Linked DNA regions of Colwellia sp. M166. The protein of the gene in region 1 interacts with the protein of each later gene in a pairwise test. Links are inferred from orthologs where the notes say so. Each region holds a gene or a part of one and is shown on either strand. Other genes may lie near its edges. The genes, in order: FGD67_RS16280 and FGD67_RS13175.

Region 1 (6,419 bases):
TGCACCTACGCTAGAACCTTGAATAATATCAGGGCGAGAGTTATCAAACGCATCAGCAATTTGGCCGGAGTTTTGACTGCTCGAAGAGTTATCGTAGCGAGCATCAAGGTAGCTATATCCTATGTTAAACCAATAAGGTGCAGCGTCATAAAACACTTGCAGTTCAACACCTTTGGTTTTTATACCGGTATTGCTGCCATCGCGATTACGTAAACTACGGCGTTGATTGAACACTGAACCATCAATGTACCAAGCGCTGTCATTTGGAATGTATTTAATGCCAACCTCATTTAGTGTGTTTTCAGTGGCAAAGTTTTGCTCACTAATTAAGTTATCAGCGCCAAGTGACGTGCCACCGGCCATACTATTTGAAGTTGCTTCGTTGTAACTTGTTGCTGCATAAACGGTTAAGTCAGCATTTAGCTTGTAATTAATGCTCGCTTGGCCAGAATGCAAGGTTTCATTGATGCTATCTCGTGCCGCTATTTGTCCGTTAGGAGCAATAGGATCGCGGGCTTCAACATCATAAAAATCAATACGGTAACCAAAGTTTGTCCGTAAGCGCTCGCTCCACTGGCTATCTTGCTGAATGGCAAAACCGGTTTGCCAGCTAGTTGAGTCAGTGGTATCTGATAACGAAAAATCGCCGGCGTTGTCATTATTAATATCATACTGACCACCCGGTGAGACAAATAAGCCAGGACGAAGTTCTACTAGTCTAGATTGCTGTTCAGCGGTCAATGGGATACGACGGTTTTCAAGTGAACCGATTAAATCAATAGGATCATCAGCTTCAGTGGTGAATTGGCTATAACCGCGTACTTTATTGTAACGCACGTCAAAAGCTAACGTGGTTTGCTGTTGGTTATTCCAGTCATTAATGAGTTCAAGACGGTTTTGCGCGGTATCAGCACCATCTATAATTTCTACAAAGCTATTTTGCGCAATTTCATCACGCGTTAAATGTTGATAATAGCTGGTGTTTTTTAAACGTATTTGGTCTGTTAATTCACGGGTATATATACTGTGAAGTAAGAAGGTCTTCGCTTCGTTTTCATTATCAGGATCGGTTAATACCGTACTACGAGCAATTTTTACTTGCCCTGTCGGTGATATTACAGCACCAACGCCAGGTACAGTACTACCATTAGGTTGTACACCTTGGCCTGTAATATAAAGTCCGTGGTCAATTAATGCTTGTGTTGGTCTATTAATCCCCGCATTGTCAGTAAATTCAACTTGGTATACTTCAAAGTTGATATCCCATGTACTTTGGCTGTCGGGTAATAAGCGAAATGCGGCATAAAAGCTGTCACTTTTAAAACTTGAATAATCATAAAAACTGCCATTATCAACATGTTCAGCGCTAATTCTAAAGCCACTTTCACCTTCAACAATCGGGGCAGCAATATCAAGTTGTGCACTGTATTGGTCCCAACGACCAGCGGTAAGTTTTACTTTCGCTAAGCTTTTGTCAGTTGATGCGCGTTTAGATTGTAGATTTACAAAGCCACCATTGCGTTGGCTACTACCAAACAATACCGGTGGCGCACCTTTGATCACGTCAAGTTGAGCTACTGAGTTAAATGATAGCGGTACACCAAAACCGTTATTACCAGCTTGACGGCGCATACCGTCTTGAAAAAGTTCACCTAATTGACCACGCAAAGTAGGTAAGCTTGGCGCGCCAAAGCCGCTGGCTGCATAACTACTTGGCGTAACCGCTAAAATGTCTTGTAAGTCAGTTATGTTTAACTGCTCCATCATTTCGCTAGTGATCGGCGTCATTGAACGCGCGATATCGGCTAAGCCTAAATCATCGCCAAATGGCCCATTGATCGCAGTATTTTTTGGAGAAAAACCATGATTGATAATACGTTGACCTGAAACCTCAATCACCTCAACATCCGTTTCTTCTGCACTGACAACTTGTCCGTAAAAAATAAGATAAATGCCAATAGTGATTGAACGGTATTTGCCATAAGAAAGAGAATTGATTTTCAATCTATCCATAAAAAACTGTTACTTTTGCCGTAATAAATATGATGATAGTTAAGACCAAGCTACATTGAAGTAAATTTCATTTTTTATACTAACGAGTAAAAATAAAATTATTGTTAAAAGCTAACTGACGCTACTCTGCTTTAGTTAAGACTAGCAACAATATCATTGAAAGTAGCTATCAGCCTTAGTTTAAATAATAGTAATATATGTTAATTGTGGCTTTTTTAAGAAAGGTATAAACGAGAAGAGCAAGCTAAGAGTCGAAATCAAGCTTGCTAACATTAGTTAATATTAACAACGCTAATTTTTTGTTCATCAACACGCAGAATTTTAGGTGCTAACTTTGTACAGTTTTCTGATTTATTTTGTTGTTTTTTAGCCAGCAGAAAACCAACAACACCACCCACTATAGCGAATAAAATAGCAAAAGCTTCATGGGCTAAATAATTTATATTGATCAAATACTGACCGCACCATGCAGCGATAATTAGCCCAAATAATGGCCATAAATATACTTGCAGTGCCGATGATAATAAAGCTGACTCATTTAAGCCAATAATAACTTTGTCACCTAATTGCAACGGCAGTGTTGAAATTAAATTCATCGAGAGTTTTTTTTGTGGAAATGCTTTTGCCACTTGACCACTGCCACAATTATCAACTTGCTGACAACCACTACAAGCAGATTTAATATCGCTAGTAACCGTAACCTTATTATCATTAATCGCCACAACAGTAGCTTGTTCTTCGATCATGGTGCAACCTGTGGTGTAAGCACAACTGAGTCGGCAATAGCTTTGGCCGTTTTCGCTGGAATTTTACCAACAACACTGACTTCAAAGCCATTAATAACTTGATTCAAAACAACTGTCGCACCATCCATCACATAGTCAGTCGCTCGTTGACTGCCTTCACTTGGGTTTACGTAAACTGAAACATCTATTAAACCATCAGTAAAAAGCATAAATTCAACGGCTTTCTTTGTCGCTGACATACGATGGCGATTAGCATTAATGCGATGAAAACCTTCTGGCAACCATTTCACTTGCCATTGTAATTCTTGCTCTTGATAACCCTCTGGAATTTCAATGGTTTTTGGCAATATTGTTTGCTGTAATTGCACTAAACTTTCGCCCAATCCTGCTGTTATATCCAGATGAGTAAATTGTATTTGTTCAAGTAATTGTCCAGTACGATTAACTAAGGCAAGCTTTAATAGCATGCCGGTCTTTTGATCTAACCACAACCAGTGTCCATAACGGTATGGGTCTTTAGAGACAATACGAATCAGTTGTGCTGGCCGACCTAATACCCGGCTACGGCCGACGGAAATAAAGTCATATGTTTGAGCGAGCTCACCAACATCACCACGTAAAATAGCCGGAATAGGACCGGTTATTTGTTGTGAGGTAACAGAATAAGGAGGTAACTCTGGTTCGATATAACTAACGGTATTTTTCTTACGTAATACGTCCCTGCGAGGGCCATTGAGTAAAGATAAAATTTCTAACTCATCACCATTTTCATCAACACCATGAAACCAATGGTAAGGCTCAGCTTGATTGTTTTTAACAACCACAAAAGACGTGCTAAAATTAAGCGTTTGTAATGAATTGGCTAGACGTTCAAGCCAAGGTTCAGCGGGTTCATTTTCAGCAGCTGCTACTGATGTGCTAATGGTAACCATTAGCAACAGACTAGATATTAATTTCATTTAGCTGGATCTTCAGCCTTATCTTGTTGAACTGTGTTATTAACATCAACTGAGCTTAGTTTTATTTGCTGTTGATGATCAGATAATAGTGCTTGAAAACGTCGTTGTTGCTCGACAAATGCTTGTTTTTCACTAGTACGACTAGTCGGTTCAAAGTTTAAACTTACAGGTTCTGCAATACCACCAAAAGGCATTGGTTTAACGACTTGGTTGATGGGTAATACATCATTGCTATCAACCGTACTCTGTTGTACGCCCATCACCATCAAACCTGCGGCAGAGGCCGCAATCGCCATTTGGCCAAACGGTTTTGCAAACTGCACCACTTTCGCTTTTAGCTTACGGGCAAAATTATTAGTGACACGAGGTGCTAAAATAGTAGGTTCATCTGCAATAGCAGTAGCAATTTTCGATGAGAGATCTAAATTAATTACATCAGAATTTTCACCACGCATTACATCACCCATTAAATGGTAACGTCCCCACGTCGCCGACAAGTCAGAGTCATTGAGCAATTCTTCAAATAATTCATCATTGGCCTGATAATTATCAACAACCGACGACACTGTCTCAAACTTATTTTCACTCATAATGACACCTTAAAAACTAACATTTCATTAATTACGACTGACCAATAAAAACTATTTATTAAGCAGTGCTATTCATATTATTGCTGCAACAATGGTTTGATTTTTTTATCTACGGCATCACGTGCCCTAAATATTCTCGAACGTACGGTCCCAACAGGGCAGTCCATAACCGTTGCAATTTCTTCGTAACTTAAGCCTTCTAACTCTCGTAGATTAATTGCCGTACGTAAGTCTTCTGGCAATTGCTCTATAGTCTTAAATACGAGCTCTTTAATTTCATTAGTCAGCAATAATTTTTCTGGTGAAGCATTTTCTCGCAACGCATCACCAGAGTCATACATTTCTGCATCTTCGACTTCAATATCTGAACCCGGTGGCTTACGCCCTCCAGCAACTAAATGGTTTTTCGCACAATTAACAGCTATGCGGTATAACCAGGTATAAAAAGCACTATCACCTCGAAAGTTTGGTAAAGCTCGATAAGCTTTAATAAATGCTTCTTGTACTATATCGGGTACATCACTATGGTTTTTAACATAGCGTGAAACCAAATTTGCTACTTTATGTTGGTATTTAATTACCAGCAGGTTAAATGCGTTTTTATCACCACGTTGTACCCGCTCAACCAACTTTTGGTCAACGTTCTGTTCGCTCATTTGAGCCGTATCTCCTACTCACCATTATTTAACTTATCTACATCTGGTTTACATCTGGCTCATGGCAAACGCAACAAGTAGGACTAGCCTTGTGTTAAAAAGTTCGATAAATATTGAAAAAAATTAAATTTTATTTATAAAAATAGTTTTCTGCTGTTCTGTAACTGCAATAAAAGTTAGTATTGAGTTATCAACTATTGTACCTCAATTTCAAGAATATATGAATCAACAACACAATTGTGACGTTTTAATTATTGGTAGTGGCGCAGCTGGATTATCGCTTGCACTGCATTTGGCAAAAAATGCCGATGTTATTATCATCAGTAAAGGCCAAATTAACGATGGCTCAACATTTTATGCGCAAGGTGGCGTTGCGGCTGTATTTGATGAAAATGATAGCGTTGCCTCACATGTAGCCGACACCTTAGTCGCGGGTGCCGGATTATGTGATGAAGCTGCAGTGCAATATACGGCTGAGAATGCTAAAAGTTGCTTAGAGTGGTTAATTGGTAAAGGCGTTAATTTTGATCAAGATGTGCCGACAAAAAATGGTGATATTCGCTATCATTTAACCAGAGAAGGTGGTCATAGCCATCGTAGAATTCTACACTCCGCAGATGCTACCGGTGCAGCCATTCAAACCACACTGGTGTCACAGGTCAAAAACCACCGTCGTATTCGTATTTTTGAGCGTTATAACGCCATTGATCTGGTTTATCAGGAAAACCAAGCAACTACTGAACGAGCATGTATCGGTGCTTATGTCTGGAACCGAAATGACGAACACGTCGAAAGTGTCTTTGCACAAAAAACAATTTTAGCAACCGGTGGCGCAAGTAAAGTTTATCAATACACTTCAAATCCCGATGTGGCTAGCGGTGATGGTATTGCCATGGCATGGCGCGCCGGTTGTCGTGTTGCCAATATGGAGTTTAATCAATTCCATCCTACCTGCTTATTTCACCCTGACGCTGGTACTTTCTTATTGACAGAAGCCTTAAGAGGCGAAGGTGCGGTATTACTGCGTCCTGACGGTAGTCGCTTTATGCCGAGCTTTGATGAGCGTGCTGAATTAGCTCCTCGTGATATTGTTGCGCGGGCAATCGATTTCGAAATGAAACGCTTAGGCGCCGATTGTATGTATTTAGATATCAGCCATAAATCAAGTGACTTTATTAAACAGCACTTCCCGACTATTTACGAAAGAACACTGGCACTTGGTATCGACATCACCAAACAACCGATGCCGGTTGTACCTGCAGCTCACTATACCTGTGGTGGTGTGATGATTAACCAACAAGGTAAAACCGATATTGATAACTTATATGCCATAGGCGAAGTTGCATATACTGGCTTACATGGTGCTAATCGCATGGCAAGTAACTCGTTGCTTGAATGTTTGGTTTACGCGCGAGCGGCAGCCATTGATATCGAAAAAGGCCTAGCAACGAAACA
Region 2 (6,445 bases), 700 kb from region 1 along the record:
AGGGTTCGGGCTATTTATCGTTGGTGCTATTATCGGTTTTTTTGCTAACAGAATGCTTTCTTCCTCTGCTCAAGAAACGCAAAAACTTGCCGCGAAAGCCAGCCAAAGTGAGTCAGAATTAGCACAGTACAAACTTGATGTTGCTGACCATCTTGAAAGTTCAGCAAAACTACTTGAGCAAATGAACAGCACTTGCCAAACCGCAATGAGTCAGATGGCGCAAAGTACCCAGTTACTACAGCAAGCGACACCTGAAAACATTGAAAACATGCCGTTTTTTTCGAAAGAAACACAAGAACAATTAGCGCAAACAGTCAACTTACGACACAAGAAAAATTTGCGCCAAAATGATGAAACTGTATCAGAGCCCCCCCTAGATTATTCTGGTGCACCAAGTGGTTTGTTTGACGATAAGAAACATAGTGTTACAAATAGCACGAGCAATGGTTAGGAACTAATTTTTTTATTCTATGTCTTTAATTGGGTATAAATACTTTAGTTAGGAGTTTTCTATTATATGAAAAAATTATCAGTTTTAATAAATACCGTATTACTTTCCAGTACGATTGCCATGGCAAGCCTTCCTGTCCAAGCGGGCTTACCTCAATCGGTTAATGGCCAGACCATGCCAAGCCTCGCTCCCATGTTGGAGCATGTAACTCCTGGTGTAGTCCTGATTTCCGTACGCGGCACTCATGAAGTTAAACAGCGTGTTCCTGATGCTTTTAAATTTTTCTTTGGTAACCCTCGTCAAGGCCAACAACAAGAACGAGAATTTCGTGGTTTAGGCTCTGGTGTTATTATTAATGCCGATAAGGGCTATATCGTTACTAACAACCATGTTATTAACGACGCCGACGAAATTCAAATTACTTTAAAGGATGGCCGTCAACTTGAAGCAAAAAAAATTGGCAGTGACGAAGCGAGTGATATCGCTTTATTACAAATAGAAGCCGATGATCTCGTGGAAGTAAAGGTCGCTGATTCCGATAGCTTACGGGTTGGTGATTTTGCCGTCGCTATTGGTAGCCCATTTGGCCTTGGGCAAACAGTAACATCGGGTATTGTTAGTGCTTTAGGCCGCAGTGGTTTAAACATTGAAAATTATGAAGACTTTATACAAACCGATGCCGCTATCAATAGTGGTAATTCAGGTGGTGCTTTAATTAACTTACGTGGCGAACTTATCGGTATTAATACCGCTATTTTAGGGCCTAATGGTGGTAATGTTGGCATCGGCTTTGCTATTCCAAGCAATATGGTACAAAACTTAGTCAACCAAATTATCGAGTTTGGTGAAGTACGACGTGGTGTGTTAGGTGTCGCTGGTCGAAGTGTTACCAGTGAAATAGCTAAAGCCATGGAGCTCGATACCAACCAAGGTGGTTTTGTTGAACAAGTAACACCAGATTCTGCCGCTGATGAAGCAGGTATTCGTGCCGGTGATGTTATTACCAAAGTAAATGGCAAAATGGTGAAAACCTTCAATGAACTTAGAGGTAAAATTGGTTCAATTGGTGCAGGAAAAACCGTAAAAATCACCGTGATCAGAAAAGACGGTAAAGAGAAAGAGTATGACGTCACTTTAAAGAAATCTGAAACAGCAAATATCGAAGCGGCAAGCTTACATCGTATGCTTGACGGCGCTGAACTAGAAAACAACAATCAAGGTGATGGTATTATTGTTGCTGAAATTGCTGAAAATAGTCCAGCTGCTTCAATAGGCTTACGTAAAGGTGATGTAATTAATGGCATTAATCGCCAGCGCATTGCTAATGTTGGTGAATTACGTAGTTACTTAAATGACCATAAAGGTGTCTTTGCACTCAATATATTACGTAATAACTCAGCGCTATTTTTGATGATTAGATAGCCAATATAATCAATTTATAAGCGCTTAACCTTACTTATTTTTAAAACCAAAAGCCTGTCAAATCGACAGGCTTTTTATTTCATATCTCAACAAGAGATATAATTTATAGCCTAACAACTGACAAAAACTTTTTCACTACAAAGGCTTTGTGCTAATCTACAAAAAATTAGACTAATAAAAATAATCCCATTGAAAATTATCAATGCCTTAAAGTTTTTCCTTCGCTCTGCGAGTTACGGCGTCATGTTCGCAGTAGTTTTACTATTACTGATGCCTGAATTACGTGAAAATAACCTTGTTCCTTGGCAAGTATTTACCACTACCGAGACAAAGCAACAACCCTTATCTTATGCTAAAGCCGTGCGTTTAGCCGGACCTGCAGTGGTAAACATCTACTCTGAAGATATTCAAGTCAACCCAACTTATGGCCGTCAATCACGAAAAGTAACTTTAGGTAGTGGCGTGATCATGCACAACCAAGGCTACATTTTAACCAACTACCACGTTGTGCAAAGTGCTGATTTAATTGTTGTCGTACTACAAAGAGGCCAAGAACTTCATGCCGAACTCATTGGTTACGACGTGTTAACTGATCTTGCGGTGTTAAAAGTTCAAGCCAGTAATTTACCTGTTATTCCACAAAACAATAGCTTAACGTCACAAGTAGGCGATGTTGTACTCGCTATCGGTAATCCGCTAAATTTAGGGCAAACCGTGACTCAAGGTATCGTTAGTGCCACCGGACAAAGTGGTTTAAGCACAAGTTACTTGCAGTTTTTACAAATGGATGCAGCTATTAATGAAGGAAATTCTGGTGGCGCACTTATCAACTCCAATGGTGAGCTAGTAGGCATTAACTCAAGAAAGTTTACTCAAGCAAATCCAAATCTAAATATTCAAGGTATATTCTTTGCTGTGCCATACCAATTAGCACATAAGATTATGCTAAAAATTATTGAGCATGGACGCGTTATTCGCGGCTGGCTTGGCGTTGAGGCCAATGATTCTGTTGCTAGCATCAAAGGCTTTGTTATCGGTGCTGTTACACCGCAAAGCCCGGCAATGAAAGCGGGTTTGCAATCAGGTGATGTGGTTTATCAAATTGGCGATATTCAAGTACAAAATGCCAAACAAGGCTTAGATGTAGTTGCAGAAGCCTCACCTGGCAGCGTGTTAAACTTTATGGTATCTCGGGACAACCAAAAGCTAATACTTCCTGTCACTATCGCTGAGGTAACAAAGTAGCTACAGCACATAGCGTACTATTTAACCTCAGTTCGGGTTAATGAATGCTTACCAACCTAAAAATAGAACTTAATATCAAGAACTTAATTCATCACGATAAAATAACTCTATCTCTATCACTCAACATTGATAGTTGAGTGTTTATCAAGGCGGTTCTGCGTATCCATAGCTGGCTATTGGTAGCAGATCCAACACAGATAGGCGCTAAAATAGCTTGTTGAGTAGCTTTGCTTATCCCGAACTGAGGTTATTTGGCAAACAAAAAAAATCCCAGCAACTGGCTGGGATTTTTAATATTTAGCTTAAATTAAGTAACTTGAATACGAGTAATATTGGCACCTAACGCTTGTAGCTTATCTTCAATTTTTTGATAACCACGATCAATGTGATAAATACGATCCACTTGCGTTTCCGTGCTCGCCACCAGTCCAGCAATAACTAAACTTGCTGAAGCGCGTAAATCTGTCGCCATCACCTGAGCGCCATTTAATTGCTCAACACCGGTACTGATTGCTGTATTACCTTCAATACTAATTTTTGCACCCATACGCTGTAGTTCAGGCACATGCATAAACCGATTTTCAAAAATAGTTTCCGTTGTCGTTGCCGTACCTTCTGCTATTGCATTCAGCGCTAAAAATTGCGCTTGCATATCCGTTGGAAACGCAGGATGAGGCGCAGTACGTACATTTACTGCTTTTGGCTTTGTCGTCATTTCAAGTTCAATCCAATCATCACCTGTAGTGATAATTGCACCGGCTTCTTGTAACTTGCTCAGTACAGCATCTAAAGCTTTAGGATCCGTTTTTAAACACCTAACTTTACCTTTAGTTACCGCGGCAGCGACTAAAAACGTTCCCGTTTCTATACGATCAGGCATAACGGAGTAACGTTCGCCATGTAGCTTCTCGACACCGGCAATTATTAAAGTGTCCGTACCCGCACCAGAAACTTTCGCTCCCATACTGTTTAAACAATTAGCTAAATCGACAATTTCTGGTTCACGTGCAGCATTTTCAATAACCGTAGTGCCATCAGCAAGTGCAGCAGCCATCATCAAGTTTTCAGTACCCGTTACACTAACGGTATCCATAAAGATAGTCGCACCTTTGAGACGGCCAGTATTACGCGCAATGATATAACCATTTTCAACTTCAATATCAGCGCCCATTAACTTCAGGCCATGAATGTGAAGGTTAACCGGACGTGCGCCAATGGCACAACCACCAGGCAAGGACACCTCAGCATGGCCAAAACGTGCCAGTAAAGGACCTAAAACTAAGATAGAAGCGCGCATGGTTTTTACTAATTCATACGATGCACGACAATGATCAATGCTACTTGCATCAATCATTAAACTGTCTTCACTAAGCCACTGACATTTAGCGCCAAATTGTGACAAAAGTTTAATCGTTGTTTCGATATCATTCAGTTTCGGGACATTAGCAAAGGTTACAGGAGTTTCTGACAGTAATGCAGCCATTAAAATTGGCAATGCAGCATTCTTTGCCCCTGAAATAGTAACTTCACCGCGTAGTGGTTGCCCACCAATAATTTTAAATGCGTCCAATAGTATATTCTTATCTGTCGGTGTTAATTAAAGAGGTAGGTTAAACATTTTTTCACGTTGCCAGTCAGCTGTTGTGAACGTTTTAATCGATACCGCGTGGATCACGCCTTCATTGATAACTTGTGCTAAAGGCGCATAAATTGTTTGTTGTTTTTTCACTCGGCTCAAAGCACCTAAAAAATCTGCCACAGCAATCACTTTGCATTGTGAACCATCAAATGCCACATGAATCTCATCTAATTCAACCGCATCGGTAATTAGTTTTTCAATATCTTTTACTTCCACTTTTTACTCCAAATAGCGTATATATTAGGTATCTTCTATTGGCAATAAAGTATCAACCGCACTTAGTTTTGCCAATTTTAATAAGTCATCAGGTAAATTCACTAAGCCAATATGGCAAGCTTTACTAGCCGCTAATTCAATTAATAATAGAATCCACGCTAAGCCAGCAGTATCAATTTGACTGACCTTTGCCAAGTCTAAAACCACTCGCCCATTATCAACTAATTTACGATACTCTTTATCAAATGCTCGCGTTATTGTAGCACGCGTTAAGGCACCACTAAAAATCGCTTTTTGATCTGCTTGTTGGACATCTATCATTTTAATCTATTAACAACCCTATAATACGCCATTGTATTGCTACATCGATAATAACTGACTGCTCTTATACTACTTAAAAACGATGTTTCGTGCACTTTTCTCTTTTAGCATTTCAGTGACGTGAGCTAAACCTTTTTGACGGATCAAGCTACTAAGCTCTGCTTGCTTACTATCAAGCAAACTAATTCCTTCTGCTACCATATCATAGGCTTTCCATTCACCGGTTTTTTTATGTTTGCGCACACGAAAAGAGATATTAATAGGGGCACGTCCTGGTTCTATCACACTGGTTTCGACAGAAACCACACGATCTTTCGAAAAATCTTTTGCCGGAGCAAACTCGACTTTTTGATTATTATACAAAGTAAAAACCTGTGCATAAGATGTGATTAAATATTCTCGAAATGCCGGGACAAATTCAGCACGATCGGCTTTATTGGTTTTTTTAAAGTTACTACCAATGACTTTATAAGCAGCATATTGATAATTGATGTAAGGCATCAACTCTTCACGGACAATATTCTTTAATAAATTAGGTTCGGCTTGTATCGCACTTTGTTCATTAGCAAAACGCTTGAAAGTGATATCAGCAACCGTTTTGATCATTTGATAAGGATCTTTTTTATCAACATCTGCTCCAGCATTAGCGCCAACAGCTATGGTTAATAGCGCTAAACAAAAAAAGACTTTTTTTATGACATTGCCCATCATAATTAATCACCACTCCCTTGACTAAACAAAAACTGACCAATTAATTCTTCTAGTATCAATGCGGGTTTTGTATCTTCAATAAAGTCACCTGGCTGTAAGGTGTCAACTGAAACATCAATAAAACCAGGTAACAAGCCGATGTATTGTTCACCTAATAAGCCAGCAGTTAAAATGGAAACTGAAGTGGCTTCTGAGAAGTTGTTATATTCCGCATAAATATCCAATGTAACCACTGGCGTATAGTCTTCACTGTCCAATGAAATGTCACTGACACGTCCAACAACAACACCACCGACTTTTATTGGCGAGCGCACTTTTAAGCCGCCAATGTTGTCAAACTTTGCATATAACTGGTAAGTATTACCATTGCCGGAGATGCCACTATCAGCTACTTTTAATGCCAACATTAATAATGCCGCAATACCAATAACCGCGAATAG

Evidence for each region.
Region 2: the proteins of FGD67_RS16280 (region 1) and FGD67_RS13175 interact in binary tests that used the Escherichia coli proteins (3 or more experiments, as listed by UniProt). The link is inferred for Colwellia sp. M166 from one-to-one orthologs.

Annotation. Positions count from the first base shown.
Region 1 is NZ_CP040755.1:3,596,787-3,603,205, reverse strand. What follows is about bases 2,512-5,426. They hold FGD67_RS16280 (sigma-E factor negative regulatory protein), read right to left. Parts: upstream 4,309-5,426; coding sequence 3,715-4,308; downstream 2,512-3,714. Other genes in these bases: nadB (L-aspartate oxidase), read left to right, coding at 5,185-5,426; rpoE (RNA polymerase sigma factor RpoE), read right to left, coding at 4,386-4,964; FGD67_RS16285 (MucB/RseB C-terminal domain-containing protein), read right to left, coding at 2,756-3,718; FGD67_RS16290 (SoxR reducing system RseC family protein), read right to left, coding at 2,512-2,759. In the rest of the region: FGD67_RS16295 (TonB-dependent siderophore receptor), read right to left, coding at 1-2,013; more of FGD67_RS16290, read right to left, coding at 2,286-2,511; more of nadB, read left to right, coding at 5,427-6,419. UniProt on the Escherichia coli protein: An anti-sigma factor for extracytoplasmic function (ECF) sigma factor sigma-E (RpoE). ECF sigma factors are held in an inactive form by an anti-sigma factor until released by regulated intramembrane proteolysis (RIP).
Region 2 is NZ_CP040755.1:2,890,959-2,897,403, reverse strand. What follows is about bases 1,177-4,117. They hold FGD67_RS13175 (trypsin-like peptidase domain-containing protein), read left to right. Parts: upstream 1,177-2,116; coding sequence 2,117-3,118; downstream 3,119-4,117. Other genes in these bases: murA (UDP-N-acetylglucosamine 1-carboxyvinyltransferase), read right to left, coding at 3,426-4,117; FGD67_RS13180 (Do family serine endopeptidase), read left to right, coding at 1,177-1,873. In the rest of the region: FGD67_RS13185 (YhcB family protein), read left to right, coding at 1-451; more of FGD67_RS13180, read left to right, coding at 518-1,176; more of murA, read right to left, coding at 4,118-4,688; FGD67_RS13165 (BolA family protein), read right to left, coding at 4,716-4,973; FGD67_RS13160 (lipid asymmetry maintenance protein MlaB), read right to left, coding at 4,998-5,294; FGD67_RS13155 (phospholipid-binding protein MlaC), read right to left, coding at 5,364-6,005; outer membrane lipid asymmetry maintenance protein MlaD, read right to left, coding at 6,008-6,445. UniProt on the Escherichia coli protein: A site-1 protease (S1P) that cleaves the peptide bond between 'Val-148' and 'Ser-149' in RseA. Part of a regulated intramembrane proteolysis (RIP) cascade.